Regions from separate parts of the Planococcus antarcticus DSM 14505 genome, predicted to be linked through region 1. Evidence: predicted binding sites of a transcription regulator. Region 1 holds the regulator's gene; the other holds the start of a gene.
The links. Region 1 encodes LexA, which represses DNA repair genes until DNA is damaged. Its sites were predicted from a motif close to CGAACATATGTTCG; they were not measured.
Positions count from the first base shown of each region.

Region 1 (15,618 bases):
TGCTTCAACGCCTGTAGTGTGGCCATATTCTGGATGTCCTGGTGTTTTTGAATCCCATTGGCGGAAGTTTTTGATTTCATCCATTTCCAAGCCATAGCCGCTCAAATGCAACAGGCTGTATAAAAGCATCGAACCGTGTCCTGCCGATAACACGAAGCGGTCGCGATTAAACCAGTCCGGATTTTTCGGGTTATGATTCATGTGTTTAGTCCACAATGTATATGCCATTGGAGCTGCGCCCATTGGCAATCCTGGATGACCAGAATTTGCTTTTTCAATAGCATCGATGGAAAGTGTACGAATTGTAGTCACTGCAAGTTGATCTGCGTGGGTTGACATAGTAACATCCTCTCTGAAACAAAAATTTAATCCCTTTCTAGTTTAGTCAACTATAGAAAAGAATACAATGGAAAAGAGAATAAGTATTTAATTCAAATACTTATTCTCTCGAATATTTTTGACCTTTTCCGGCGTTACGTCGTTTCCGTTGGGATCAATCACTTTTACATTTTCAATTGTACCGCGCATTGTTTTACGGAAAGTCTCTAGGTATTCCTGGCGCAAAGAAGATTGCTCTTTCGCTTCTTCCTTCGATAACCCAGAAGTTTTCGATTTACGTGACAGTTGATTTATTCGACTTAATTTATCTGGTGACAACATAGACATCCACCTTTCTTCTTTTCATATGGTACAAAAAAAGTCAGGTTTTCGCAACGTTTTAGTCTTCCATCAGCTTTTCATACTCTTTATATCGTCGATGAACTGTCGCTTTGCTCGCCTGGTAACCAAAGCCCTGGAGTGTAACAGCGATTTCGCTGAAAGTCAGTCCATTGGTCTTCAGACTGACAATTTGATCAATGGGCAAATCTAAACGCTCTCGACCATCAGGATTTCCTTTTCCTTTTAAATTCCTCTCTGGTTTATAGCCATTTTCTACAGCGCGTTTCATCCCACGTTTAATTTTAGCATTATGTATTTTACGCTGATATTCTTCCACAATCGCCAAAATTTCAAGAACCATGTCGTCCATATCATTTAGTGCAATTGGCCCTCGATCTGATAAAGTATAGACTTCTACACCATATTTTTTCATGACATGTAAAAGTGCTATCCTGGCATGTCCCCTGCCCAAGCGGGTTTCATCCTGGATAAATACTGCATCAATCTTTTCTGTCTTGATGCTGTTCAACATCTCCAACAGCCCTTCACGGTCCATTTCGTATCCACTGTGTTGATCGACAAAAATACCGTCTACTTTATAGGATTTTTCAAATGCAAACTTTATCAGCTCTTCTTCCTGTCTCTCAAGAGATGATTCCTGTGTATCTTTGGTCGTGCTGACACGGCAATAAATTAATGCACTTTTCTTCATTCAGCATCACCTGCAAATTTAGTGGTCTCATCAGGAGCAAATTTTAATTGGTCACTGGGAATCTTAAGAGATTGCCCTGCAATAATTTGGGGTGTAGAAAGATTATTTTCTTTCATAATCTCTTCTATCCATTCATGATGAGGAGTTGTACCGCTGAACGATTCTGCTAAAGTCCAGAGTGTATCGCCTTCTTCTATTTCAACTTGGCTCATTTGTGCACTAATTGTATTATGGGACAGGATTGCATAAAAAGTAAACACCATAATTAGAACGAAAAATAAGATTAGGTAAGAATTTTGTCGGATGATTGTCATTTAAATCGCCTCCTGAGAATGTGTGTTCGGAATGTATGTTCTCATAATAAAGCGAACAAGTGTTTTTGTCAACAATAAAATTCGAACCTATGTTTGCATTTCATTGCCCGAGTTGGTATACTATTGGTAGAAATCTAGTAGAATTACTCAAATGAGGTGAAACTGTTGAAAAAAGTATCCAAACGCCAAGAAGACATCCTAACGTTCATAAAAGAAGAAGTTCGCCTAAAAGGCTATCCACCGTCCGTTCGTGAAATTGGTGAGGCAGTTGGTCTGGCATCCAGTTCGACTGTACATGGGCACTTGGCACGACTTGAAAGTAAAGGCCTGATCCGCCGGGACCCAACAAAACCGAGAGCAATTGAAGTAATCAGCACTGATGAAGCATTAATTGATAAAAGTCCGGTTTTACATGTCCCGTTGATTGGTAAAGTAACTGCCGGTATTCCGATTACGGCAATTGAAAATGTTGAAGAGTACTTCCCTCTTCCTCAAAGCTACGGCACAGAAGATGACCACATCTTTATGCTAGAAATCGCGGGTGAAAGTATGATTGAAGCCGGCATTCTAAACGGCGATTATGTAGTCGTTAAACAGCAGCAAACTGCCAATAATGGTGATATCGTTGTAGCAATGACAACAGAAGACGAAGCGACAGTGAAACGTTTCTTCCGCGAAGAAAATTATTTTCGCCTGCAACCCGAGAATTCGTCAATGGATCCAATCATTGTGGATCAAGTTTCCATTCTCGGAAAAGTCGTTGGCGTTTACCGTCAGATACACTAAAAAACACCGGGAAAATTTTCCCGGTGTTTTTTATATTCTCCCTATGTAAACAAAATTGTTTGTTCACTGCTTGCTGCAGCTAAAAGCTAAAATTACTGGAATCCGCTTTCTTCTAGTGAATTCTTTATCATCCTCGAAATTCTGTTGTTTTGGCATTCCTTCTTGGAGATCTGTAACAATGAATCCTGCCTTTCTTAAAGCCGTGAAATAGCTTTCGGTGGTCCTATGATACTTGACCACTATTTTATCAATCCACGGTTCTTGCCGTTCCCCTTCTTCAAAATAATCATCAACTATCCAGTTGCTTCTTCTCTCTCCAGAGTTTTTACTTTCAAAAGAACAAGTCGTCAGCGGATGCTGGACACTAAAGACGAACTTTCCTTTGGTTTTTAACGTGTGGTAAATTTTCTTAAACAACTGCTCTATGTCGGGCAAGTAATGGACCGCCAAGCGCGAAGCGACAATGTCATAGCTTTCTTTCGGATATTCGAATGATTCTATTGTGGTCAACGTAATGCGCGCATCCAGCCCCTCCAGATTTTGTTCTGCCAGACTTCCCATCTTTAGAGATCCTTCGACCCCGTGGTAGTAATCTGCACCAGCCCGCAGAAGCTCTTTCCCAAACAAGGCATCTCCACAACCTAAATCCAGTATTTTCTTTTTTTTGAACGCTCCAAGGAGCTCAAAAATCACTGGCTTTTCAATGCTGTTATTTGGACTATCAATTCGATTTCTTCTTTGCAGGTAGTTTGCTAAAAAATCTTTTTCTTCGTATGCGCTTGAACCTTTGAAATTCATCTAATCCCTCCACCGTCAGATTGATTGCTTTAAATATGGGCTCAAAAAAAAGGGCTGCACTGGCAGCACCTTCCGCACAGCTTACCGAGAAGAAACCTTCTACAATTCGCTGACTTTTATATATTTAACCAAATTGATTGTAATACGATAAATATGGCCTGTCTCCACATTAGAAATTTCATAAGTACCATTGGAAGGAATTTTACTCAATGCCGACTCTTTGTCCACGGCCTGGACATTATGAACAATGGTATTTCCATGATCAAAATTAAATTCTACTTGAAATGATTTCATGCAATGGCCTCCTTCAAACTATTTACTTTGTCTCCGTAAATTAGTTTACCATATCCCAGGCGTTATTGCTGTTTGTATAGTTCCTTATACATGATCACTTTTAGCGCCAGCATTTCTTCTTCACTTAGATCTTCTTCCAATTCCTGAATCACTTGTTCTGCGGACATTGTGCCATCTTCAATCCCTGACTTCATTTTAGCTAAGTTGCTTATCCCCACCTTTTTAATCACTGTACCGGCAGCATCACCGCTTGTTTTGAATGGTAAGGCTTTGCTCTCTTGTTCCGCGACTTGGGCTTCTTCTACGTATTCTAGCATTTCCGGATCATTTTCTACATACTCCACTATTTTCTCCATCTGGCCACTGTCTCGCAGTTTCTCGGTCGCTTCTGCAACAAAATGATCTGTTGAAAGATCTGGACCTATAACATACACGCCTATTCCTCCAAATGAAAAGAATATTAGGAAGATAATAATTGCCATCAGAAAGCGCATGCTGTCCCCTCCTTCTTTTTTAGATTATTATAACATTTTACGAAAATAAGTGTATAAAGTTACCAAAAAAGAAGAATCCCGTTCCTAGTTCTTTACAGAACAGGAGCCGAGATCCTCTTTTAGTTAAGCATATGCATTAATGCATCATCGTTTCTGCTGCTCAGCAATCCACCAGTCAATGTGTTCTAAGTTAAAAATCACAACATCCTGGTACGCTTTGCGGTGCGGAATCTTTCTTTTAGACATTAAATCTGTAATCTGCTCAGCAGCCAACGGATAATTTACAGATTCCAAATAATCTACCAGACTCGGAAGCCCTTGAATTTTCCTCAATTTAATCCCCTCCCACAAAATCTTCCTTCAACAAATGTTAAAGAAAAATTCAGTATGAGTTATTAAACATTAAGGCTGCACTTAATTATAACCCGAAAATTGCTCCTGTAAACAAATTATATAAGTTAAATTAAAGAAACAGCTTTTTCAACTCAACGAAGTAGGGAAACGAAGAAATCGCTCCAGACGGACGCCTTGGGCCCACAGGATGTGGGTCATGCAACTGGCGCGACAGGACTTCTCGCCAGTTGCCAAGGACGTCGCCCCAGCCCTCCTTGTCGCAAGCTCCTGTGGGGTCTCCTGGATGTCGCTTCGCTGCTCCAGCAGGAAAGCCATTGAACGAAGAAAGTTCGGGCAATGGCTTTGCGACGAAGCTAGCGCAGCGATGCAGGAGCACATCTTCGCTCTTCGCCGTCTTGCGCTCTTTCTTCAAAGCATCCTTGAGTAACAAGTCATCCGGATACTTAGCAAACCAGCGGAGACTCTTATGAGAGCGGCGTAAGTGACATTGAAATAAATTCAGACAACCCGAGTTCGTTCGTCGCAAGCTCTTAGCAGCTGATTAGCGGAACATTAACAGCTCGGAATCATTCGTTCAACTTATATAGGCAAAGATATTTTAATCGGTTTTATCGATGTCTATTATCCTTTTTTTAAAGACATTACTGGAGATGCAGTTTTTGGACATCTATCCAGCCTTTTATTAACATAGCTTAGGTTCTGGTCTTTCTATCTTGCTCCAATTAAATCGTTCATAAAGCATTTCTTTGCTTACCCAAGCCTATAGCAAAACAATAACCTATTCATTTCGATTTAGTAGGAGAGGTTTAATCTCTGTTCTTTTAAATTTGGAGACCCTTAAATTTCATACCTAAAAAATTGATATGGAACTAATGTATATTCGTGTAAGCTGTATTGGCAGCTAGACAAAATGAAAGAACGGAGAGTTGAAATAAAAAAAGCATCCTTCATTTACAAAATGTAAATGGCTATATTGATCCTTATTTCACTAGTTTTGTCCGTCCCTCAATCCAACAATTCAATTTGTTAAATTGGGTGATCTGGGGAATATTTATGATTGACTATACGGTAAGATCAAACCACTCAAAACAGAAATGGACTTATATCAAATCTCATCCCTTTGAGTTGATTGCCATTTTCCAGGCAGCCAGATTCGTAAGGGTCTTCCGCATAATTCGTTTGTTCGGGGTTAGAACCCGTTACACTATACCCATCTACGAGGTTCTCCGGACGAATGGTCTCGATAAATTGCTTATAGTCACAACCATCCTTTTATTTCTAGTTCCTATACCGGTCATCATGGTAGAACTAGACATCAATACATAGGTGGGCAATCGTCCCAATTACCATAGTGGGCTACGGAGATATCTCACCCACTACTCTTCTTGGCCGCATTCTGGCCGTTCTGTTACTGATCATCGGTATCGGCATTATCGTTACTTTTACCAGCTTAATTTCAAGCTATTTCACAAGCAACAAAGAACCAATACATGAAGAGTTGGTGATTTCAGTTGTTAAAAACATAAATAAAATGGATGAATTTTTTTCAGCTGATGAAGAAGTGATTTTAAATTACCTTAAGAGAAAGACGGATTAGTTGGAAATTAGCCAAGCCTTGAAACATTGTGGCCATATACAATTTCATCGAGAAATCCTTTAGGACGATTCGTATGATTAGGGATTGACCCTGCAGCGTTTTCAAGAGAGAGTGTCTCCTTGGTATGACGCCAACAACTGCGATCAAAAGCCACATTCGATGTAATCCATAGTGACAAGACAGCATCATTCCATACTATTAGCACTAAACTACTTTTTTTAGTACCGAATTATTTTAGCCCATATTCAATACTAACTTAGAAATTTCTTGGCTAATGAAAATTTTTCATCTCACTTCCGTATTAATTATGAACAATTTCTTTTTATATTAGCAGGTAGATTCATGGGTGCTGCAGTAATCCCTGCATCGTTAGTCATCTTTTTAAGTCTTTATGCTTTCTCATCCAAAAATAGAAGACGGACTCAGAAATAAGGAGGTCATTTTATGAATGGTGATAAAAAACTCCCGAAGAACAAAAATGACAATAATAAGCGTGAAACGAATATGGGTGTTGGTATTGCCCTCGGGGTAAGCATCGGATCCGCTATTGGGATTGCAATAGACAACTTAGCTATCGGTCTTGCGATGGGGATGGGTTTAGGCATTATATTTGGGACCACTATACCCATCAAATCAAAAAAGTAAGAGAGAAAGAAGGTCTGAAAAAACGGTCTTTTTTTCTTCTCTCACCACCTTCCAATTCCACTCACCTATGCGAACTTTTGTACTTGAAATCTAGCTCAACTTATCCTGTCAGGAAGGAAACAATCATCACGACAGTCCCAATGATGATTATTTTTTTCATTTCAGTGCCTCCATTTTATCCTAAAATTCCTGCCAAACTTTCAGCCTAATCAAGTCCAAATAACTCAAGCTCTGAAACATATACAGCTACAAACTCACAGAAATAGAAGAATGTTTAATCGAAAAATCCGACGAATATATGTGCACTTTTTAAATAAAATCGGGGAAATAAAAAAAATTGCCAATTGGCCCTTTCTATAAAAAAAGAAAAAACCGTTGGAGCCATAGAGCCCCAACGGTTTTCAACTTAATACATTTTCAAGTATTGCTCACGTTCCCACGGGTGTACGCTTGTGCGGAACATGTCCCACTCAATTTCTTTCGCTTCGATAAAGTTGTTTAAAATGTGTTCGCCTAACGCTTTAGTCATTACTTCATCTTCCTGCAATTTCTGGAGAGCTGAATACAATGTTCCCGGCAGGTCTTTGATGCCGACTGCTTCGCGCTCTTTTTTGTTCATTGCATAGATGTTGCGGTCTACTGGTTTTGGCGGCGTCAGTTTTCTACGGATGCCGTCAAGACCAGCACCGAGCAGCACTGCCATTGCTAGATATGGATTTGCTGCTGGATCGACTGAACGTACTTCAACACGTGTAGACAAACCGCGTGATGCCGGAATACGGATCAACGGGCTTCTGTTTTGACCAGACCAGGCAATGTAGCAAGGTGCTTCGTAACCTGGTACTAGACGTTTGTATGAGTTTACTAATGGATTTGTTACAGCTGTAAATCCTTCAGCATGTTCAAGAATGCCCGCAAGGAATTGGTATGCTGTTTCACTTAGTTTCAATTCACCGTCTTCGTCAAGGAATGTATTGCGGTCTCCATCAAACAAGGAAACGTTCATGTGCATACCTGAACCGTTGACACCGAATAATGGCTTCGGCATAAATGTAGCGTGAAGACCGTGTTTACGGGCAATTGTCTTAACAACTAGTTTAAAAGTTTGGATATCGTCGCATGCTTTGATTGCATCTGCATATTTAAAGTCAATTTCGTGCTGTCCTGGTGCTACTTCATGGTGAGAAGCTTCAATTTCAAAGCCCATCTCCTCTAATTCGAGCACAATATCGCGTCGGCAGTTTTCGCCAAGGTCCATAGGTGCCAAGTCAAAATAGCCGCCATGGTCATTTAATTCAAGAGATGGCTCGCCTCTTTCATCAAGTTTGAACAAGAAGAATTCCGGTTCTGGCCCAAGATTGAAATGCGTGAATCCAAGCTCTTCCATTTCTTTCAATACGCGTTTTAAGTTTGTCCGCGGATCCCCAGCAAATGGAGTACCATCTGCACTGTAGATATCACAGATTAAGCGTGCTACTTTACCTTTACCTGTAATCCAAGGGAAGACAACCCAAGTATCAAGATCCGGGAATAAATACATATCAGATTCTTCGATGCGAACAAATCCATCGATAGAAGATCCATCAAACATCATTTTGTTATCGAGTGCTTTGTCCAACTGGGATGTCGGTATTTCAACGTTTTTAATGACCCCAAGAATATCTGTAAATTGCAGGCGGATGAAATTAACGTCCTCTTCTTTTACTAATCTTTGAATGTCTTCTTTTGAATACTTGCCCATGTTCGCTTCACTCTCCTATTATAATTGTATGTAAGCCCACTTCAATTGAAGAAACGGGATAAATCACCTGATTTAAAGCCGCCTTTTTCAAGTGGACGGGCCTGGTGTTTCAACTCTTCGTAGAGCAGCTTGCGCAACTCAGCATCGCTTAGATTTTTGGGTTCTGCTTTTTCATTCTCAGGAGTCTCTCTTAAGTCATATATTTTCTTTATACCAGCCATGTTAAGCCCTTGATCCAGATAATCCTTAATTTCAAGCAGGGTATCAACGTCATTCAACGAAAACATACGCTTATTGCCTTCTGTACGTGCAGGATTAATCAAATCGTGCTCTTCGTAATAACGAATTTGTCTCGCAGTCAATTCCGTCAGCTGCATAACTATGCTGATTGGAAGAAGCGGCATCGTCCGTCGCACCCTGTTCGTCATAAGTTTCACCCATTTCAAATAATTACTACTTTTACAGCATATAGCACGTTAGGTTATTTGTCAATAACGCGTTAGGTTTTCTGACACAAAAAAGGTTTCCCACGTTTGGTACGCGGGAAACCTTTAAAGTAATTTTAATTTTTTCAGCGCATCGACCGAATTTAGTACAGCAATTTTGACATGCTCATACGTAAGACCACCTTGAACAAACGCTGTATAAGGCGCGCGGATCGGACCGTCAGCTGTCAGCTCAATACTGGAGCCTTGCACAAATGTTCCGGCCGCCATGATGACGTCGTCTTCATAACCAGGCATATAAGCAGGTTCCGGCTTGAATTGTGCATTAACCGGTGAGCTTGCTTGTATGGTTTGGCAAAAAGCGATCATTTGCTCAGCTGTTTGAAACGACACGGATTGAATCAAATCTGTTCGCCGATCACTCCAATGAGGAGTGGTTGCCATTCCGGCATCTTCCAGAAGTGCCGAAGTAAAAATTGCTCCTTTTAATGCTTGAGAGACAATATGAGGAGCCATGAAAAATCCCTGGTACATATCAGGCAGTGCATTGAGAGAAGCCCCAGCTTCTCTTCCTATACCCGGTGATGTCATACGGTAACCGCATTTTTCGATTAATTCTTTTCTGCCAGCTATATAGCCACCGATTTTAGCCAGTCCACCGCCAGGATTTTTTATAAGAGAACCCGCAATCAAATCTGCCCCGACTTCAATCGGCTCCTGTCTCTCTACAAACTCGCCATAGCAATTGTCCACAAAAATGATGGTCTCCGGTTTCAGATAGCGGATCTTCGCAACCATCTCCCCAATTTCTTCTATGGTAAAGGAGGGGCGCGTATCGTAGCCTCTTGAGCGTTGAATAGCAATTACTTTTGTTTTGTTACTGATTGCTTTTTCAGCTGCTGACCAATCGATTTTATTGTCAGCATTTAATGCTGTATGCTGGTAGCTAATACCGAAATCCTTCAGTGATCCGGTATCTTTGTCCCCACCCGAAACGATAGAGTCCAACGTATCATACGGCTTCCCTGTAAGATACAGCAATTCATCCCCAGGGCGCAGTACACCAAACAGGGAGATGGTGATGGCGTGGGTTCCAGAGATAATTTGTGGACGAACGAGTGCGGCCTCGGCTTTAAAAACGTCAGCATATACACATTCAAGCGTATCTCTCCCTTCGTCGTCGTAACCATAGCCGGTCGATGGATTAAAATGGTGGTCACTGACCCGTTGGCTTTGAAACGCATCTAACACTTTCTTCTGATTTACATATGCAATTTCATCAGCTAGCTGCAGCTGCGCTTGGATAGTTCTTTCTATGGTTTTAATCGTAGTAAACATGCAATTCTCCATTCTCTTGTACTTCACTCCCTATTATGCGGCATGACTTGAAATAGCGTCAAATTCTGATACAATTCATAGAGTTGCATGTTAAGGGGGAATAGGCTTATGGCTTGGGAAGTACTGAGCGCCATTGGTACAATTGCTTTTGCAGTGTCCGGCGCCATTATCGCCATGGAAGAAGAATACGATATTTTTGGCGTGTACCTTCTCGGCGTTGTCACTGCTTTTGGCGGCGGCGCCATCCGAAATTTATTGATTGGAGTGCCTGTTTCGGCGCTGTGGGAGCAGGAATTCATGTTCCAACTTGCCCTCATATCGATTACGGTTGTATTTTTATTTCCACATAAATTGCTTGGACATTGGAATCGCTGGGGCTATTTTTTTGATGCCATTGGTTTGTCGGCATTTGCCGTCCAAGGTGCTATATACGCTGTCGAATTGGAATTGCCGCTCTTTGCCGTTATTGTGGCTGCGGTATTAACAGGCTCAGGTGGGGGAATTGTGCGCGACCTATTGGCTGGACGAAAGCCGCTTGTCTTGAAATCAGAGATTTACGCTGTCTGGGCAGCCTTGGCCGGATTGTTCATTAGTTTTGATTTGGTGGGCTCCGATCTCATGCTATATTCACTATTCGTACTGATTACGATTTTGCGAATCTTGTCCTATACGTTTAAATGGCGATTACCGGCACGTAAAATCCAGATATTATAAAAACAGGCCATCCGGTAGAAATACCGGATGGCCTGTTTTTTGCTTATGCAATTGTTTCACCGTTCCATGAAGTCATGCCGCCTTCGACATTGACGGTATTGAAGTCACTTGACTCTAGGATGCCGCAGGCCATTTCACTACGGCGACCCGCACGGCATACCATGTAGTATTCTTTGTCGGCATCCAGTTCCCCAATGCGTTCTTCCACTTCACCAAGAGGGATGTGTTTAGCTCCAGGAATCATACCTGCAACCACCTCATCTGCCTCGCGAACGTCGATGATATTCAAGTTTTCTCCAGCTTCTACTTGTTGTTGCAATTTATCTGCTGTAATCGTTCTCATGGGTACGCCTCCTGAATTTAAATCCTATTCATCTAAAAATGCTATACTCCTAAAAGCCAACTGTCAACTAGAAAAGCGCAAGCGCCCGTGTAGATTCGACGGGCATAAGACAGACCAGCAGTGTGGCGCTCTTTGCCATGCAGCTGGGTTGACTTATGACCCTAGAATCTGGGCGCTGGAGCTGGACAATCAGAAAAGCGCAAGCGCCCGTGTTTGTCCCATCTACTCAGTCAAAAAAACCGGACTACATCTGCAGTCCGGTATCCGTTTATTCTTCGTGCTCAATCGCTACAGGTTTTGACGGAGAAAATGTTGAGATCGCATGCTTGTAGATTAATTGCTGCTTGCCTTCAGTTTCTACCAACACCGTAAAATTGTCATAAGATTTAATAGTTCCTTTTAATTGGAAACCGTTAAGTAAAAAGACAGTAACATAAATATTATTTTTACGAAGCTGATTTAAATAGACATCCTGAATATTGACCGGTTTCATATAGATCCCCCTATCTCTCTACTTGTGTTTGATTTGCCATCAGTTTATCAATTCGACAGTTTCTGTCATTTTCCTGCATAAGCGCCGTTATTTCATGGAGATTTTTTTCGCGATCGCCCAGTGCATCGATCCAGAAAATCGGTAGTTTATTTTTAAAATAAGTAAACTGTCTTTTAGCGTATTTGCGTGAGTTTTGCTTTAGCTTTTCGATTGCTCTTTCAAAACTTTCCTGCTCATCTAGATAAGCGTAGATTTCTCTGTAGCCAATGGCTTGGATTGACTGAACGTCGCGTATGCCTCTTTGCCGTAAGGCCTGAACTTCTTCGACCAAGCCACGCTGAAGCATCGTATCCACTCGCTGATTAATGCGTTCATATAGGATGTCTCTTGGCATGTCTAAACCGATAATCACTTCGTTGTACATTGGCGACAACGCTAAATTACGGTCTCCTTTTTGCTGGCCACTCATCAAAATTTCAACCGCCCTCACAACACGGCGCGTGTTGTTTGGATGAATGTCTGACTGTGGATCCAACTTCAACAATTTTGCATACATCTGTTCGGGACCAGTTTGTTCTAGTTCCTTATTCAAATCGTCTCGTAGCTGTTGATTAACAGGCTCTTCTGAAAACCGGTAATCAAATAGCACAGCCTGCACATAAAGTCCTGTCCCACCGACGATAATCGGTAGCTTGCCGCGCGAGCGAATTTCAGCAATTTTCTCCCGCACCAATAGTTGGTATTCAGCTACCGAAAAACTCTCGTCCGGCTCTTTAATATCCAGGAGGTGATGAGGAATTTCTGCCATTTCTTCTGGTAAAATTTTCGCTGTCCCAATCGTCATATCCCGGTAGATTTGCACCGAGTCACCATTGATGATTTCTCCGTTTAGCCGCTTGGCTAATTCAAGGCTCAGCGCGGTCTTCCCAGATGCTGTAGGTCCAACAACGGCCACCACATCAATCATTTCCGCACATCCAATCTCCTATCAACTCAAAATAGTCTTTATAATTGAGTTCATTTAGCAATTCATGTCGCCCTTGTTCTGCCAGATAGACTTTGACGTGAGTCATCCCCGCTTTGTTGAATTGTTCGGCTGCGGCGAAAACACCTTTGCCGTTATTTCCGACAGGGTCCATAGAACCGCTGATGAACAGAACCGATAAGTCTTTCCGAATCTTGGCGATTTCTGCAGGCTTATTTAGTCTTGCAAGCCCTGAAAATAAATCAATGTAAAACTGATTAGTCGATTCAAATCCACACCAAGGATCCGCTTCATATTTTGCAACAGCCTCTTTATCTCGGCTCAGCCAAGCATACGGAGAACCTTCTTCCGCAAAGGGTTTATTGAAATTGCCAAAAGTCAATTTTCCGAGCGCTTCGCTGGGTTCTTGCTTTCCTTGTAATTTTGCCGATGCGATCGCTACAATCTTTCCAAGTTTACCGGAAATGCCTGGGTCTCCACCCGTCCCGGATAAAACAGCACGACTGATTTCTTCACTGTGTAATTGCATGTAACGACGGGCTACGAACGATCCCATGCTATGACCGAATAGGAGCAATGGCAGTTTGCCCGTCGCCTGCTGTACTTCCGTAATGACTGTATGCGCGTCTTCGACCACTCGTTCAAAGCCTTTATCGTCTGCAAAGTAACCTTGAATCCCGTTACGTTCTGCAGTTTTCCCATGTCCACGTTGATCGTGCGCAGATACCACAAAGCCCCGCGACGCTAGGTATTCCGCGAACTCTTCGTAGCGACCGATATGTTCAGCCATCCCATGGATAATATGGATATGCCCAATAGGACTTGGTGGCTCGTAACGCGCATAAAAAAGTTCGTGTCCATCAGAAGCACTCATGTAATCTTTGGTTACCTGCATCGTTTACACCCTTCCTCACTATACACTTATTCTCTATTTATACCCGAAACACTGGCAAATTAGACGCCAACGTTTAATTCATTACACGCTTGAACATTTTCTCAACATCGTATGTTCTGAAATGGATGATCACAGGACGCCCGTGCGGACAAGTAAAGGGTTGCTCTGCTTGTTTCAAATCTGCCAGTAATCGTTCCATATCGTGTTTCTGCAGAAAATGGTTTGCTTTAATCGATCGTTTGCAGCTCATCATAATGGCTGCATCTTCCCGTAATTTCTTAATATCCACTTTCCGCTCGTTCAAAATCTGTTCGATCAAATCTTCAATAACTTCCTGTTCAAAACCTTTTGGAAACCAAGTTGGATATTCCCGAACAATAAATGAAGTATCGCCAAATACTTCTAAAAATACTCCACTATCAGCCAAAACAGCTAAATGATCTTTTAACCTTAATGCCTCATCACGGCTGTAATGAAACGTCAGCGGCAGTAACAGAGATTGCCGTTCGTTACCGTCGATATCTCCCACTTTTTCGCGAAAGTATTCGTACTTGATGCGTTCTTGTGCTGCATGTTGATCAATCAAATAAAAGCCATCATTGCTTTGCGCCACAATATACGTACCATGAATTTGACCAACTACTTCTAGTTCCGGAAATTGAGGACTTTCTTGTTGTTTTTCCTCGTGTTCTGCCAGTGGCGGCAGTTCTTCAACAAAAGCGATTTCTTCTTGAAGTGGTTTTTCTTGTTGTTGAACAAATACTGTTTCTTTTTCAACAGGTAGCTCTGACCATTCTTGTGCTGGTAATTGCTTTGGTTCTTGAACTGTAAACGAGCTTTTCCACAGATCCAATTGCTTAGTCGGCGATTGTTTGACCGGTTTTGGTTTATCAATAATCGGTGCACGCGCAACTGAACTAATCGTGCGTCGAATCGTTTCATGGATCAATTCCATCAATTCTTTTTCTTTGCTCAAACGGATTTGTTGTTTAGATGGATGGACATTGACATCTGTCAAATAAGGGTCCCCTTCAATATTTAATACGACAATCGGCTGCCGCTCGAGCGGCAAGAAAGTATGGTAAGCCTTATGAACCGTATTGGCAATAGCGTAATGTTTAACCCAGCGTCCGTTTACGAACAATGAAATATAGTTTTTATTGGCACGGGTGATTTCAGGAAGCGACGCGTAGCCTGATACTTTATAGTCATGTGACTGTCCTTCAAACGGAATCATTTTCTTAGCAATCGCGACGCCGTAAATGTCGGCTAACACACGCTTGATTTCTCCACTGCCTGAGGTTTGCAGAATAACTCTGCCGTCATGCATCAGTTTAAAAGCAATACCCGGATAGCTCAGCGCAAAGCGGTTCAGCAAATCGATGGTATGACCAAGTTCTGTCTGCAATGTTTTCATGTATTTTAAACGCGCAGGCGTATTAAAGAATAATTGATCGATTTTAATATCCGTTCCTTTTCTAAGAGACCCCGCACGTTGCTCGGTTAAACGTCCGCCTTCCATTTTCACAAAAGTTCCGCTTGCACCATTTGATGTATGCAAAGTCACTTTAGAAACCGAAGCGATACTCGCCAGTGCTTCACCGCGAAACCCAAGCGTCCGAATCCGGAATAAATCATGTTCGTTGGCAATTTTACTCGTGGCATGCCTAGAAAATGACAACAACGCGTCATCGGCATCCATACCCTCACCGTTATCAATGATTTGGATGGAGGTTAGCCCCGCTTCGACGAGTAACACTTCGATGGCTGTACTTCCAGCATCGATGGCATTTTCCACTAATTCCTTAACGACCGAAGTCGGCCGTTCGACTACTTCACCCGCGGATATTTTATTAGATAGAGGTTCGTCCATCAATCGAATGATGCCCATTCGCTCACTCCTTAGTAGTTAACTTTTGTTGCAAATCGTTAAGTATCTGCAAGGCTTGCAGAGGTGTCATTGCGGATACTTGAACGTCCTTAATAGTCTGTAAAATTTCGTCTTTTTC
Region 1 covers NZ_CP016534.2:2,302,442-2,318,059, forward strand. Annotated here, with positions in the region: gene tkt (transketolase) at 1-339, opposite strand, end outside; gene BBH88_RS11570 (DUF896 domain-containing protein) at 427-660, opposite strand; gene BBH88_RS11575 (YneB family resolvase-like protein) at 719-1,372, opposite strand; gene yneA (cell division suppressor protein YneA) at 1,369-1,686, opposite strand; gene lexA (transcriptional repressor LexA) at 1,852-2,472, shown strand; gene BBH88_RS11590 (class I SAM-dependent DNA methyltransferase) at 2,536-3,270, opposite strand; gene BBH88_RS11595 (hypothetical protein) at 3,370-3,564, opposite strand; gene BBH88_RS11600 (hypothetical protein) at 3,627-4,058, opposite strand; gene BBH88_RS11605 (hypothetical protein) at 4,203-4,391, opposite strand; gene BBH88_RS19415 (hypothetical protein) at 4,522-4,842, opposite strand; gene BBH88_RS19660 (ion channel) at 5,746-6,009, shown strand; gene BBH88_RS11620 (glycine zipper domain-containing protein) at 6,454-6,654, shown strand; gene glnA (type I glutamate--ammonia ligase) at 7,061-8,395, opposite strand; gene BBH88_RS11630 (MerR family transcriptional regulator) at 8,437-8,823, opposite strand; gene BBH88_RS11635 (methionine gamma-lyase family protein) at 8,947-10,179, opposite strand; gene BBH88_RS11640 (trimeric intracellular cation channel family protein) at 10,288-10,893, shown strand; gene BBH88_RS11645 (rhodanese-like domain-containing protein) at 10,937-11,236, opposite strand; gene hfq (RNA chaperone Hfq) at 11,505-11,729, opposite strand; gene miaA (tRNA (adenosine(37)-N6)-dimethylallyltransferase MiaA) at 11,740-12,696, opposite strand; gene BBH88_RS11660 (alpha/beta hydrolase) at 12,689-13,609, opposite strand; gene mutL (DNA mismatch repair endonuclease MutL) at 13,683-15,500, opposite strand; gene mutS (DNA mismatch repair protein MutS) at 15,505-15,618, opposite strand, start outside.

Region 2 (15,618 bases), 1.1 Mb from region 1:
TTTTTTTCTACGCCCAATATGCGGGTTAACGGCCCCATCGAGTTCGATATCTTTTGCAGGTATTGTTTGTCTTTCAGAATTTGAATCATGATCATCAACGGAATGACGATCATCGCCAGTTGCAGGACGCCGAACGAAGCTTTTTCAAGCCCGATCAGCAAAATCCCCAGCCAGCTTTCAGGTGCGGCCGCTGCTTCAGGCGCAAAGCCGTATTGTGCGGCTTCACCGCCGCCTTTCCACAATAGATTAATGATGATTCCAGACAGTCCAGCGAGTCCAAAACGAACCACCAGCACCACCCATAGCTTGACGCCAACTTTCAGCGCTACGCCGGTTTCAATAAAGATATTATGTGAAAAGGATAGCATAACGGCGAGAATAAAAACTTCCTTGACCGTTAATTCCAGGGACAAGATACCGGCAATTCCAGCATACAGATTAAGCGCATTCCCAAGGACCAGCGGAATGGCGGCATCGCCGCTTAAACCGAATACGCCCATGATTGGTGCCACCAAATCGATGATAAAAGGCAGAACCGGTGTATATTGCAGCATCGTGACGAGCAAAGTGATAGGAAAAATGATTTTTCCCAGAGACCAAGTCGTCTTCAACCCCGCTTTCAATCCATTTTTAAAAGTCGACATCTGATCGCTCTTTTCATTAGTTAATTGTCTTTATAGTGTGGCGGGTTTTTGATTGATAGGCGGCGGTAAACGATCAATACCACTGCAATAACGACAGCAATGACCGACACCAGCTGAGCGGCACGAAGTTCACCGACCACATAAAGGCTATCTGTCCGCATGCCTTCGATAAAGAAACGGCCAACAGAATACCAGATCATATAGAAGAAAAACATTTCGCCGCGTACCAGACTGGCTTTGCGGAGCAACAGCAAAATGATGATGCCCACCAGACTCCACAAGGATTCGTAAAGGAAAGTCGGGTGGTAATAAGCTCCATCTATGTACATGTGATTGATGATCCAATCAGGAATAAACAGATTTTCCAAAAAAGTTCGAGATATTTCTCCGCCATGCGCTTCTTGATTGATGAAATTTCCCCAGCGACCAATCGCTTGTCCAATCAAGATACTTGGGGCTAATATATCCGCCACTTTCAAGAACGATGTGTTGCGCTTTTTAGTAAACAGATAAGCAACAATCACAGATGCAATCAATGCTCCGTGTATCGCAATTCCGCCATTCCAGATAGCGATAATTTGGCCGGGATTATCTTTGTAATGCTCCCATTCAAATGCCACATAGTAAATACGGGCACCGACAATCGCCAGCGGTACTGCCCAAATAAGCAAATCGGTTAAATATTCAGTATGCAGTCCCCGTTTGACCATTTCACGCTGTCCCACCAGAAAGGCAATGACAATACCAGCGGCGATAATGACGCCATACCACTGAACTGAAATCGGACCGAGTGAAAAAGCGGTCGGGTCTATTGAAGCCACTATTGAAAACATCTTGTGCACCTTCCCATTCGCTTAGTTTGCATCTTGTGCAATTACGTCATTCAGACGATTTGAAAATTCTTCAGCAGCATTAATGCCCATTCGTTTGAGGCGATAGTTCATCGCTGCAACTTCTATGATGACGGATAAATTTCGCCCAGGCCGAACAGGAATTGTCAGCTTCGTCAAATGTGTATCGATAATTCTCATCTTTTCTTCTTCCAGACCAAGACGATCATAGGTTTTCTCCTGATCCCAAATCTCCAGGTCAATCACTAAGGAAATCCGCTTAAACGTACGTATAGCGCTTGCTCCGAACAAGGTCATAATATCAATAATGCCGACTCCCCGGATTTCAAGCAAATGCTCGATCAGTTGAGGAGAGTGGCCAACCAATGTATTCTCCCCTTCCTGATGAATCTCCACACAATCGTCCGCTACAAGACGGTGACCTTTTTTGACAAGCTCTAGCGCTGTCTCACTTTTACCGACTCCGCTTTTACCTGTCAATAAAACTCCTACGCCATAAATATCAACAAGCACGCCATGGACGGCTGTTGTTGGAGCCAATTGACTTTCCAGAAAATTCGTCAGCAAACTGGAAAAACGAGTTGTTGACATTGGAGTCGTCATAACCGGAACATGTCGATTGCTTGAAGCGATGACCAATTCTTCCGGTACCGGAACACCATGTGAAACGATGATGGCCGGTGTATCGTCGGTACATAATTTCATCATGCGGTCCAGCCGCTCTTCCGGTAATAGCATGGAAAAAAAAGAAAGCTCGGTTTTGCCGAGCAGCTGTACACGGTTCGCTGGATAATGAGTAAAATAACCGGCCATTTCCAAACCGGGTCTTGAAATATCGCTGATGGGAATATGGCGGCCGACGCCTTCGTCACCGCTGATTAAATCCAGCTCGAACTTTTCCATCACTTGCTTTGTTGTTACTTGTCCCATTTGTTACCCCTCATTCCTTATCCACACATTATTTCGAATTTTCGTCGAAGTTGTTCTTTTTACATGCGGTTTGCTCTTATTTTAACATGGAAAAAATATATTTGAAGATTTTTGTCCCCTTTGACGCTTCCTTCTACTATATAGACCAAAAAAGGAGGTTTTTCAAAATGAAGATAATGATTGATGCTGGCCATGGTCCTGACACGCCAGGAAAGCGCTCGCCAGATGGCAGGCTAAGAGAATTCTATTTTAATTCGGCAGTTGCCGAAGAAGTCAAAAAGCGGTTAGTCCTGGATGGACATAATGTTTTTTTCAGCCATCAAAGCGATCTGGACGTTCTGCTGCACGAGCGCACAGCACTCGCAAACCGCTTAAAGGTAGATTTGTTCGTTTCTATCCATGCCAATGCAATGGGCAATACTTTCAATACTGCCAGCGGCCTAGAAACCTATACTTACAATCGGCCCCAGACAGCAACCAAAGAACTTGCAGCCTTGGTCCAACACTCCCTAGTACAAGTGACAGGACGAAAAGATCGTGGAGTTAAACACGGCGACTTTGCTGTCTTGCGCAATACGCACATGCCGGCAATTCTTGTGGAATGTGGTTTTATGACACATAAGCAAGAAGTAGAACTGCTGAAGTCTACAGCCTACCGGAAACGCTGCGCACTGGGCATCTGTTTCGGGATCGCCTGTTTCGATGCAAGCCGGTGAACACTTTTCAATCGAATACACCATACCTGAACGCGAAAGCCCAATCGGCTTTCGCGTTTTTTGTTTTGTTAAATATAAATTCTGTTAAACTGGAGCTAAAGGGGTGACCACATGAACAAAACCATCGGAATTCTTGCGCATGTCGATGCCGGCAAGACCACATTCTCAGAACAATTGTTGTATCACACAAAAAGCATCCGCAAGCGCGGACGAGTCGATCATCAAAACGCGTTCCTCGACAGCCATGCCATCGAAAAAAGCCGCGGCATCACGATTTTCGCCGACCAGGCAAGCTTTTCCTTCAATGGCTCAACTTATTTCCTTATCGACACCCCTGGACATGTCGACTTTTCCCCCGAAATGGAGCGCTCGATCCAAGTGATGGATTACGCCATTATTATCATCAGTGCAGTTGATGGCATTGAAGGGCATACCGAAACCGTTTGGCAATTTCTTCAAAAACATAAGGTTCCAGTCTTTTTTTTCATTAATAAAACAGATCGTGAAGGGGCAGATCCCGTTCAAGTTTTAGAAGACATCCGTACAAACTTTTCTGAAGATGCCTGTGACATTACAAGCAACTTTCAAAATAACGTGTTGAGCGAGAAACTCATTGAATTTATCGCTGAACGAGATGAAGAGTTACTGATGCAGTATTTGGAGACTGGTTTTGATAAAAAAACCTGGATGAAATCTTTTCAGCGTATGATTGCCGCTAACGAGATTTACCCTTGTGCCAGTGGCTCTGCTTTGCAAGATATCGGTATCTTGGATTTCCTGCTTCAGCTCGATCAATTAACGACTAGCTCTTATTCAAATGAACAAGCATTTGGGGCACGAATTTATAAAATTCGGCACGATGAAAACGGGAACCGAATCTGTTTTTTAAAAGCGTTTAGCGGAATTTTACAAGTTCGTGATAAATTAGTGTATGGTGCAGATTGTCTCGAAGAAAAAGTGACGCAAATCCGAATTTATAACGGCAGTAAATTCAAAGCATCAGAACAAGCACAGGCAGGCGAACTGTTCGCCATAGCCGGCTTAACAGAAGCTCTAGTTGGCGATGCCATTGGAGTTTGTCCTAACAACAACCAATCTGAAGTGACACCCACATTAAAGTCAACCGTTCTTTTTGACCCGTCTCTTCACACAAAAGACGTATTGACTAGTTTCAGAATTCTCGGCGCTGAAGATCCTTCTTTATCTGTTTTCTGGGATGAATATTTTCAACATATTCAAATTCAAGTTATGGGTGTTATTCAATTAGAAGTTCTCGAGCAAGTAGTCCTCGAACGATTTGGCCATAATGTTAAGTTTGGCGAACCTGAAATTCTCTATAAGGAAACCATCAATTTGCCAGTTATGGGCTATGGCCACTTTGAACCTCTTCGTCATTACGCCGAAGTTCATCTGAAATTAGAACCAGGTAAAAGAGATAGTGGTTTTCGAGTGGACAATACTTGCCATGCCGATGCTTTATCTGTCGGTAACCAGAACCTAATCCTTCAACACTTAACAGAGCGGAATCACCACGGCATATTAACCGGCTCTCCTTTGACTGATGTCAAAGCGACTTTAGTGACTGGACGCGGTCATAATGAGCACACTTCAGGCGGTGATTTTCGGGAAGCCACTTTCCGTGCGCTTCGTCAAGGACTCGAACAAGCACAAAACCAGCTGCTCGAACCAATGTACCGCTTTAAAATCAAAGTGAATTTAGAGCAAATGGGAAAAGTGTTATCGGATGTTCAGCAAGCATATGGAAGCTTTAACGCTCCTGAAACAACTGGCGGAAAAACAATTATTGAAGGTCGTGTACCGGTTGCTACATTTATGAAGTACAGTACAGAATTTGCTGCTTTAACTCATGGCAAAGGCGCACTCAGTTTACTATTCGATGGCTACGACCTCTGCCATAATGAAGCGCAAGTAATCGACCGGATCGGCTACGAAAAAAACGCCGACCCTCTCTACACATCCACTTCTATTTTTTGCGCGAAAGGTCAAGGTTATAAAGTCTCTTGGGACGAAGCAGAAAAAGCTATGCATTGTTTGTAAGACCCTATCTAAATCGAAGGAGGAGCGAGCCATGTATGAACAAAAAACAAAAGAAACCGATACCGACGTTATTGAATTTATCGAATCTATCGATCATCCAAAAAAACAGCAAGATGCTTATAAACTACTGGAGCTGTTTGAACAAACAAGCGGTTACACAGCAAAAATGTGGGGACACAGCATTATTGGCTTCGGCTCCTATCATTATGTCTACAAGACGGGCCATGAGGGCGATGCACCACTGGTCGGTTTTTCTCCCCGCAAAGCGAAAACTAGCTTATATTTTGCAACCGGAGATGAGGCCCGAGGGCCATTGCTCGAGAAATTCGGCAAACACACCAGCGGAAAAGCTTGCGTCTATATCGATAAAATCGAAGACGTCAACCTCGACGTCCTGCAGCAATTGATTCGGAAGTCTATTGATTTTCTGCAGGAATTGTATCCAGACACAAAAACAAAAAATCCGGACAGCCTTTAAAGGCTGTCCGGATTTTTTTCTAGAGCAATGGTGGACTAATTTTTTCAACTCCGACCAACCCAAGGATCGTCATCAAGCTTTTTTGAATAGCCAAATAACCATTTTTAGGATCATGCCATTCTTCCAACGTGTGTGCTTTGACAAATTCTCCACCGAGGCCGATGGCGATGGCCGGAATTCCAATGCTCACCAGATAGTTGGCATCGGTGCTGCTCGGTTTCTTTAACTGCGGTTCTGCTCCAAGCGAATGGCTCGCAGCGCTTGCCACCTGCACGATTGGCTCATCCCCCGATTGGCTTGCTGGTGGACGGTTGCCAAAACGGTTGATTCTAACTCGCAGCCGGTCATCACCCCAGCGTACATTTTCAGCTCGAGCCGCCTTTTCTACAATTTCGAGAAAGTAGTGTTCCAATTTATCCAGTTCCTGTTGATCGTTGGAACGAAGATCGACTAGCATCGATGCTTCCTGAGCGATCGCGTTCACCGAGGTGCCACCGGAAACCTGACCGATCGAAAAAGTCGTCTTCGGCTCATTGATCGTTTCCAAATCAGCAATTGCGGCCATTGCACGACCTAATGCATGTGTTGCACTAGGTGTGCCAAAGGCCGCAAAGCTATGGCCTCCGGGTCCTCTGTATGTAATCTTATAGCGATAGCTTCCTGTGGCCAAATAGGTAATGTCATTGGATCCTGGCCCATCCAGTGACAAGAATCCATCAATGTCCTGATGCTCAGCAAAAAAAGCTTTTACGCCGCGCAAATCTCCTGCACCTTCCTCACCGACTGTCCCTCCAAAAATAATAGCTCCAGTGTTATCAATTCCTGCTTCGCTAATGGCTCTTACGACCGCCGGCAATTCGGCCAGTCCACGGGCGTCGTCACCAATTCCAGGTGCATGCATCATACCATTTTTCTGTTGCACCGTTGTATCGGTCTCTTCAGGAAACACTGTATCCAGATGGGCCGACACAAATACTTTTGGGCCTTTCCCTCGCCCTTTTCTTAACCCATGGACGTTGCCTTCAGAATCCATACGGACATCTTCCAATCCTAGAGCTTTTAGACGCTCCATGAAATTTTCAGCACGTAGCTGCTCTTTAAATGGCGGTGCCGGAATTTCCGTCAGAGCAATCTACTCTTTGATTGTCAGCTGATGGTCTCGTTCAATAAATACCAGCGCCTGTTGAATTTTATTTTTATCCAGCAGTTTATCGAAAGTGTTTTTTATATGAGCGGAAACATTCTTATTCACTATTCTTTACCTCCTCATTTTCCACTGTTTTATCACTTCGATTTCCTTGCCCATCTTTTTCATGGTTAGTCATTTCACCAAACGCTTTAACAAAATAGGCTGACGGCAACAACAAGCCCAATGCCGCTTGAATGACAGCAAAAAATCGGGCAACGCCAACCGGCACCAAATCGCCATAGCCTACGGATAGCATCGTCACTCCACTAAAGTATAAAAAGTCCCAAAAATCGTCTCCTGCTACTCTTCCTGTTTCATCATTGAGTCTTAGAACATTGTTATTCAAAGCCAGTAAATAATAAATGATAGCAAAGCCAAAAGTGACTGCTGTCATCACGAGAAATAGTTTTGTAAACAGTGACATGTGGATAAAACTTTCCTTATGCTGCTGATTTGTGAAGAAGTAATAAAGATTAAGCAACATCAGAAGGATCATCAGTCCAATTAAAATAGTGGCTATCATTCCTCAAAACCTTTCTTTTATTTAAATACTATGATAAAAAATCAGAAAATACCAATTATGTGCATTTGATAAGTAAAGCCGACACAGGATGCCTGTGTCGGCTTTACAATTATTTTATTCGATTGTTAGGTAGCGAAGCAGGACAGAACCTGTTTTGGTTTCGCCATAGACCAATAGTGGAGCTGCAGCTGGTTCAGTTCCTTGTTTCGAGAACCGAATTGATTTTTGCATGAATTGTCCTTGCTCATGCGTACTGTCGATATCCGAAAGCAAGACATCCATTTTGCCAAGATTCGACGAAACTTCGCCTTTCAACGGCAAATGTGAAGGAATGTAGATTTCCACATTGCCTGCCAAAGTCTTTGTTTCCAACTTACGTGCTTCTTTGCATCTTGTAGTAGCTACAATGTTGCCGTTCAAAGACTTGGAAACGATCGTCTGAATGTCGCCATCAATATAAATACGGCCATTCAAAGTTTCAGCTTCTAATACTTTGCCTTTTGTTTCCTGAACGTGGATGGCGCCATTGGCTGTTTCCAGTTCTGCATCATCAAACTCTACATGCTTCAAATCGATTTTACCGTTTGCAGTTTTCACTTTTATCAACGCAGCATCGATACGCTTCATCGTGAACCCACCGTTGAATAAACGAGCTGTGATGTGTTCGTAAGAAGCTTCTGGCACATAGAGAATTACATTCACTTGGGTCGTCTTGAAATCGCTGATGATCCGTAGCTTGTGGTCATCGGCGATAAAGACGAACTTATCAAGAAAATCTTCTTTTGCCTGTGCAGGGGATTCCGACCGATACGCCTTCACGCTGCATTCCGCACGCAACAAACCGTCCTGTGAAGGGAAAATTTCCAACTGTCCGTTAGCAATATCAGCAATAATGGTATTCAAGTCTTTCATTTCATCTGTAAAGGTATGGTTGAATTGAACCGCTTCGCCGAATGGCGAGTCGAATTCCATCGTTTTCAACTTGCCAACAGAAGACTGCATAAAGTCCATCATCCGGGTCCCAAAATCATTGAAATCACGCGATACATTTTTCGAAACGTTTTTTGAAACGTTCTTCGAGAAATCTTTCGATACTTTCTTGACAATATCTTCCGGTCTGAAAAAACCGCGTTTGCCTGATTTATCTTTTTGATTGTTGCGGCCATAACTCGGCTCATTCGAAGAAGAACTGTTGCCATCTATGGCGCGCAGCAACTCAACCGCCTCACGCGCTGAAATCGTACCGTTCTCAACCATGTCTAAAATGCGTTCTTTTTCGCTTTGCATGTATTGTGACCTCCTCATTGTCTGAATGCCGATAAGCAAGAGCTTACATGAACAAACAGATCTGTTCTTCTAATTGATACGTTTACCAGCGGGAAAAGTTTCATTTCACCGCTTTTTTCCTCCGTCCCGCTCCTTTAACCAAAGCATCCATACGCGCTCGGTCCCGTTCAAGAATCGGCTTTAAGTACTTTCCGGTATAGGAATTTTCAGCAGCAGCAATTTCTTCCGGCGTGCCTGTTGCTAAAATTGTTCCGCCTTTGTCTCCGCCTTCAGGGCCTAAATCGATGATGTGGTCAGCCGTCTTGATAACATCCAGATTGTGTTCAATTGTCAATACTGTGTCGCCATTTTCTACAAGACGCTGCAAGACTAGCAGCAGTCGAGAAATATCATCCGCATGAAGGCCTGTGGTCGGTTCATCCAGAATATAAAAGGACTTGCCGTTTGAACGTTTATGAAGCTCTGATGCCAGCTTGACGCGCTGTGCCTCACCTCCGGATAAAGTTGTTGCAGGTTGTCCCATGGTAACATATCCTAACCCGACATCTACAATGGTCTTTAGTTTACGATTGATCTTTGGAATATTCTCAAAAAATGAATAGGCGTCTTCTACTGTCATAGCCAGAACATCAGCAATGCTTTTGTTTTTATATTTCACTTCCAAGGTTTCCCGGTTATATCGTTTGCCGTGGCAAATTTCGCAAGGTACGTAGACATCCGGAAGGAAATGCATTTCTATTTTTATAATACCATCTCCACGGCAAGCTTCACAGCGACCGCCCTTGACATTGAAACTAAAACGACCTTTTTTATAGCCGCGGACTTTTGCTTCGTTCGTTGTAGCGTAAACATCCCGAACATCGTCAAAAACGCCTGTATAAGTTGCCGGATTCGATCGTGGCGTCCGGCCAATCGGTGATTGATCGATCTCGATGACTTTTTCCAGTTCTTCTGTGCCTTCTATTGAGTCAAAATGACCCGGTTTCGTTTTGGCACGATTCAATCGATGTGCCAGCGTCTTGTATAGAATCTCATTGATAAGTGTGCTTTTTCCTGAGCCTGAAACGCCTGTTACGGCTGTAAATAGGCCAAGTGGTATATCAACATCCACTTTTTTCAGATTGTTTTGGTTGGCTCCACGGATGGAAATCTTCCGGTCGCTTGGAACTCTCCGCTCTGCAGGCAACGGTATAAACTTCTTGCCGCTCAAATATTGACCAGTCAATGACTTTTTGTTTTTCATTACCTTGTCGGGTGTCCCCGCAGCTATAATTTCCCCTCCATGAACGCCTGCCCCCGGTCCGACATCGATCAGATAATCCGCTGCAAGCATCGTGTCTTCGTCATGCTCGACGACAATCAATGTATTGCCAATGTCCCGCATGCTTTTTAGGGTCTCAATCAATCGATCATTGTCACGTTGGTGCAGTCCGATTGACGGTTCGTCAAGAATATACAATACACCCGTCAATCTTGAACCGATTTGAGTTGCTAAACGAATACGCTGAGCTTCTCCTCCTGACAAGGTTCCAGATGCACGGTTCAAAGTCAGGTAATCAAGCCCGACATTTATCAAGAAGCCGATGCGTTCTTGAATTTCCCGTAGAATCAACTTTGCAATCTGCATATCTTTTTCTGATAGTTTGAGTTGATCGAAAAACTGATGCGCTTCAACAATTGAGAATTCAGCAACTGTGCCGATATGCAAGTCATTTACTTTAACTGACAACGATTCCGGCTTTAAGCGATAACCTTCACAAGCCGGACATGGCTGTTGCCCCATGTATTTTTCCATCTGTTCTCGAATATAATCAGATGAAGTCTCACGGTAGCGACGGTCTACGTTGGAAAGCACGCCTTCAAAATGGATGTGATTATCCCGAATCTGGCCATAGTCATTTTCATAACGGAAACGAATTTTATCATTTCCGGAACCACGCAGGATGACGTTGATGTGTTCTTCCGGCAGATCACTGACAGGTATATCCATATCGATTTTATAATGATTGCAAATCGCTTTTAACAATTGAGGATAATATTGCGAACTGGTTGGCTGCCAAGGGACGATTGCTCCCTTATTGAGCGAAACGTTCCAATCCGGAATCACCAGTTCAGGATCAACTTCCAGCTTCATGCCCAATCCGTCACATTCCGGACAAGCCCCGAAAGGCGAGTTGAACGAAAACATCCTCGGCTCCAATTCTCCGATAGAAAACCCACAGATTGGACACGCATGATGTTCACTGAACAGTAACTCCTCCTGTTCCATAACATCCACTAATACCCGCCCATTCGCTAACCTAAGAGCCGATTCCAAAGAATCGCTCAAGCGCGGCGCGATGCCTTCTTTAATGATAATACGGTCAATGACCACTTCAATATTGTGTTTTTTGTTTTTATCTAGTGCGATGTCATCGTCTAAATCGATCAGTTCTCCGTTGACACGGACACGCACATAGCCTTGCTTTCTGATATCTTCAAGTAGCTTGACATGCGTTCCTTTACGACCGGAGACAATAGGAGCCAAAATCTGCATCTTGGTGCGTTCCGGGTATTCTACAATCCGGTCAACCATCTGTTCGATTGTCTGAGATGAAATTTCAATCCCATGATTCGGACAGATCGGCTTGCCGATCCGAGCAAACATCAAACGCATATAGTCATAGATTTCCGTTACTGTCGCTACTGTGGATCGTGGATTTTTACTGGTGGTCTTCTGGTCAATCGAAATGGCTGGTGACAGACCTTCAATCAAATCGACATCCGGCTTGTCCATTTGCCCTAAAAATTGGCGCGCGTAAGCGGACAATGATTCTACATACCGCCGCTGCCCTTCTGCATAAATCGTATCAAATGCAAGAGAAGATTTACCGGATCCTGACAGTCCAGTCATTACAACAAGCTTATCACGCGGAATGACAACATCAATATTTTTTAAATTATGCGCCCGTGCGCCCTGTATGCGAATTTCCTGCTTCTTCACTTTTTATCATCCTTCCGCTTTCAATTCAAGCACCGTATCACGCAACTCTGCAGCTCGTTCGAAATCGAGTGCTTTAGCTGCTTCTTTCATTTCTGTTTCCAACAAGCTTATCAGTTTCACGCGCTCTTCTTTTTTGAGTTTCTTGCCTGATACCGCTTTTGAGATATATTCCTCTGACTCTTCCGCTGCGTTGGTCGCACGGATCACGTCGCGGATTTTCTTCTGTATCGTTATTGGCGTAATACCATGTTTTTCGTTGTAATCGCCCTGAATCGTGCGGCGACGTGTCGTTTCATCCATCGCTTTTTGCATCGAATCTGTCACTCTGTCAGCATACATGATAACATGGCCGTTTGAGTTTCTCGCTGCTCGTCCCATCGTTTGAATAAGTGCACGTTCTGAACGCAAAAACCCTTCTTTGTCAGCATCCAAAATAGTCACTAGTGAAACTTCGGGGATATCCAGTCCTTCACGCAGCAAATTGATACCAACCAGCACATCGTAAACACCCATCCGCAGCTCTCGGATAATTTCAATCCGCTCCAGTGTCTTAATCTCCGAATGAAGATAATTGACTTTGATACCCGCATCTTTCAAATAAGCAGTGAGATCTTCCGACATTTTTTTAGTTAGTGTCGTCACTAGTACACGCTCATTATTTTCAGCACGCTGCCGGATTTGATCCATCAAATCATCAATCTGGCCTTCGATTGGACGGATTTCAATGGTCGGGTCCAGCAAGCCAGTCGGACGGATAATCTGTTCAACCATTTCCGGCGTGTGCTCCAGTTCGTAGGGGCCGGGAGTTGCTGAGACGAAGACCGCTTGGCTGATATGCTTTTCAAACTCATCAAAAGTCAACGGGCGGTTATCCATTGCTGATGGCAGACGGAAACCATGATCGACCAGCACTTTTTTACGTGCTTGGTCGCCGTTGAACATGCCACGGACTTGCGGCAAAGTTACGTGACTTTCATCCACTACTAGTAAAAAATCTTCAGGGAAGTAGTCAATTAACGTATAAGGCTGGGCACCTGCCGGCCGAAGCGTCAAATGCCGTGAATAGTTCTCGATACCAGAGCAAAAGCCCATTTCCCGCATCATTTCCAAATCATAGCGCGTCCGCTGTTCAAGGCGTTGCGCTTCCAGCAATTTATCTTCTGCACGCATTTCCTTTAGACGTTCTTCCAATTCTGCTTCGATGTTTTCAATTGCTTTGACCATCTTATCTTCACGCGTAACAAAGTGAGACGCAGGGAAAATGGCGACATGATCGCGCTCACCGATAATTTCACCGGTTAGTGCATCGACTTCACGGATCCGATCAATTTCGTCGCCAAAAAATTCGACGCGCAAACATCTTTCGTCGCGCGACGCTGGGAAAATCTCAACAACGTCTCCGCGTACGCGAAATGTTCCACGGATAAAGTTGATATCATTGCGTTCGTATTGAACATCGACCAATTTCCGCAGCAACTGATTGCGTTCAATCTCCATTCCTTTACGAAGAGAAACGACAAGTTCGCGGTATTCCTTGGGTGAACCAAGTCCGTAGATGCAGGATACCGATGCAATAACGATAACGTCCTCCCGTTCAAATAACGAACTGGTGGCAGAGTGCCGAAGTTTATCAATTTCGTCGTTGATGCTGGCATCTTTTTCAATGAATGTATCTGATTGAGGCACATAAGCTTCCGGCTGATAATAATCGTAATAACTGACAAAATACTCAACCGCGTTATCAGGAAAAAATTCCTTGAATTCGCTGTAGAGCTGGCCTGCTAATGTTTTATTATGTGCCATGACGAGAGTCGGCTTTTTAACTTGCTGGATGACGTTCGACATGGTATAGGTTTTCCCTGTACCTGTAGCTCCCAGCAATGTTTGACAGCGCTTGCCGTTGATGATACCCTTTGTAATTTCGGTAATGGCCTGTGGCTGATCACCCGCTGGTTCATAAGGGGCTTGAAGATTGAATTCTTGTTTCATAATAAGACGTCCTCCCGTTCTTCCGATACTTCTATTTTAACATATGCCCTAAAAAACCACTAACAAAAAGCGAACGTATGTTTTTTGTGTGAAGATCATCTTAAAAAAGAGAAAAATCATGCTTTTAAATGGCGAAAGTGGTGTTTCAACTTGACTAGAAAGTTTGCAGCTACTTATCATATGCCAACAAAAAAGGAAGTCGGATTAAATCCGACTTCCTTTTTTGTTCTGTTCTTTTCAAGTAGCTATTTATTCAGATTCTTCATGGTTTAAAGATTGTAGTTGGGTAGCATATATAATGAACTTTTTTTGGTCATGATTATCCAGGGCTTCGTCGATAAGAGTCAGCAACTGCGATTCTTGTTGGGAACGGTGTACATGCTTTAAGAACAGATCCAAGTAAATATCGTTCAGTAGTTTTTCCGCTTCCGTGATTTTTTTTGTTTGAGCCATCGCTTTCATGAAATCAGCATAAGAATAATAGTTTTCCATTCTTCTTCACCCCGAATGCTTTTCATTAGTATACATTAGAGGATGAGTAAAAATCAATATTTATTTGAAAATTCCGATGAAATAGAAAAAAATTTATTTTCAGTCTAATGTGCATTGCGAAATTTCCATTTTTTATTATAATAAGGTATGTAAAGTAAATTTAGGGGGTTAATCTTCATGAGCAAAAAGAATCAGAGACCGCACTCGTATACAATTTGCACAAATACGTACGCCCTTTTACCCTATACGGAAGGTCATCGCACCTGGATGCGCGTGATTGAAGACCGCAGTGAATTAGTAGTTGAAGAAGCAGTTTACAAAACAGTTACGACTTCTTGCCGTTTCTATCGTGCTTCACTTGAAAGTGTCACACTCTATGCCCAAAAAGCAATCGGCGTAAAACATAAGCCCCCCATTATCATAGGCGAGTACTACGGCAATCCACTTATCTTCTTCCCGACACACTCTCCAAAAAACAAAGAATGCGTTTGGTTCAATTATGATGCCATTGATTTGATCGAAAGCGACACCAGCGGCAAAGGCAGCATCATATATTTAAGCAATAGTGAAACGGTTTATTTGGATGTGTCGCCCATCGCATTGCGAAATCAGCACTCTTTTGCCGGTTCCCTCCGCCGTTATTTCAAAAAAGCGCAGCGTGTCCATAATCATCCTATGGCCTATGTGACAAAACGAACGTTTCCACCACGCAAACAGCAGCCACTCGAGTAAATTCAGTCATCTAGCATAGCGAAACTGCTCTACAAAGGTTCCATTTCTATTGCGGCGTAGCATTTTCATATGGACAGACTGTATATATTACTTTTTTTCTATCGTTTCTGTCTGCAAGCACTTTATGTCTTGGCTCATTAGTTCTTGGCGACGAGCCTGCTTAGGAGAGTGATCTTTGCTCTACCGAAAGCGGCGTCTGAAATGCTGATTCTGAAGTTTAACTCATTTAATAGTTGAACTTACATATTATAAAAAGAGTTGCCACTCAAAGTAATATAACTTTGAATGGCAACTCTTTTTTCAGACTGTCCAGACTCTGGAGCAGCATGTGCGTTTACGCTTACCTTATTTAATTGACCGGTATGCCCATAGGGATCCGACGAAAAATACCGAAGAGACCCACATGTACGGTTCGTTCCAGAACCACACCGATACTGAAATTCCGGTAAATGAAATGATGGTGAAAATTCCTGCAAACATACGAGACTGCAAATCACGCCGGTATTCACGCTCTCGGCCATCTCGGTTTTCGAAATAGCGGCGTAAGCGTTCCGGTTCTTCCAAATAATTGATCACTTTCTGAGGGAATACACGCAATGGCCCTGTAGCGTTTAACGCCCAGCGCAGGATATCTTCTTTGCCGAAGATCCCTTTGCCTTCTTTCTGCGTAGAAGCCCATTCTAGTATTCGCGGGCGGGCAAGCGCAAGCAAATCCACTTTTGGATCCAGCACATGCAGGACACCTA
Region 2 covers NZ_CP016534.2:1,166,274-1,181,891, reverse strand. Annotated here, with positions in the region: gene BBH88_RS05845 (nucleoside recognition domain-containing protein) at 1-644, opposite strand, end outside; gene lgt (prolipoprotein diacylglyceryl transferase) at 665-1,477, opposite strand; gene hprK (HPr(Ser) kinase/phosphatase) at 1,499-2,425, opposite strand; gene BBH88_RS05830 (N-acetylmuramoyl-L-alanine amidase family protein) at 2,593-3,141, shown strand; gene BBH88_RS05825 (elongation factor G) at 3,253-5,199, shown strand; gene BBH88_RS05820 (DUF1801 domain-containing protein) at 5,231-5,677, shown strand; gene BBH88_RS05815 (M20/M25/M40 family metallo-hydrolase) at 5,697-6,749, opposite strand; gene BBH88_RS05810 (potassium channel family protein) at 6,922-7,389, opposite strand; gene BBH88_RS05805 (DUF4097 family beta strand repeat-containing protein) at 7,504-8,676, opposite strand; gene uvrA (excinuclease ABC subunit UvrA) at 8,777-11,659, opposite strand; gene uvrB (excinuclease ABC subunit UvrB) at 11,666-13,648, opposite strand; gene BBH88_RS05790 (IDEAL domain-containing protein) at 13,898-14,140, opposite strand; gene BBH88_RS05785 (competence protein ComK) at 14,318-14,872, shown strand; gene BBH88_RS05780 (ABC1 kinase family protein) at 15,218-15,618, opposite strand, start outside.
Region 2: uvrB (excinuclease ABC subunit UvrB) is a predicted target of LexA. The motif match lies at 13,719-13,732, and genes of this name have one in related genera.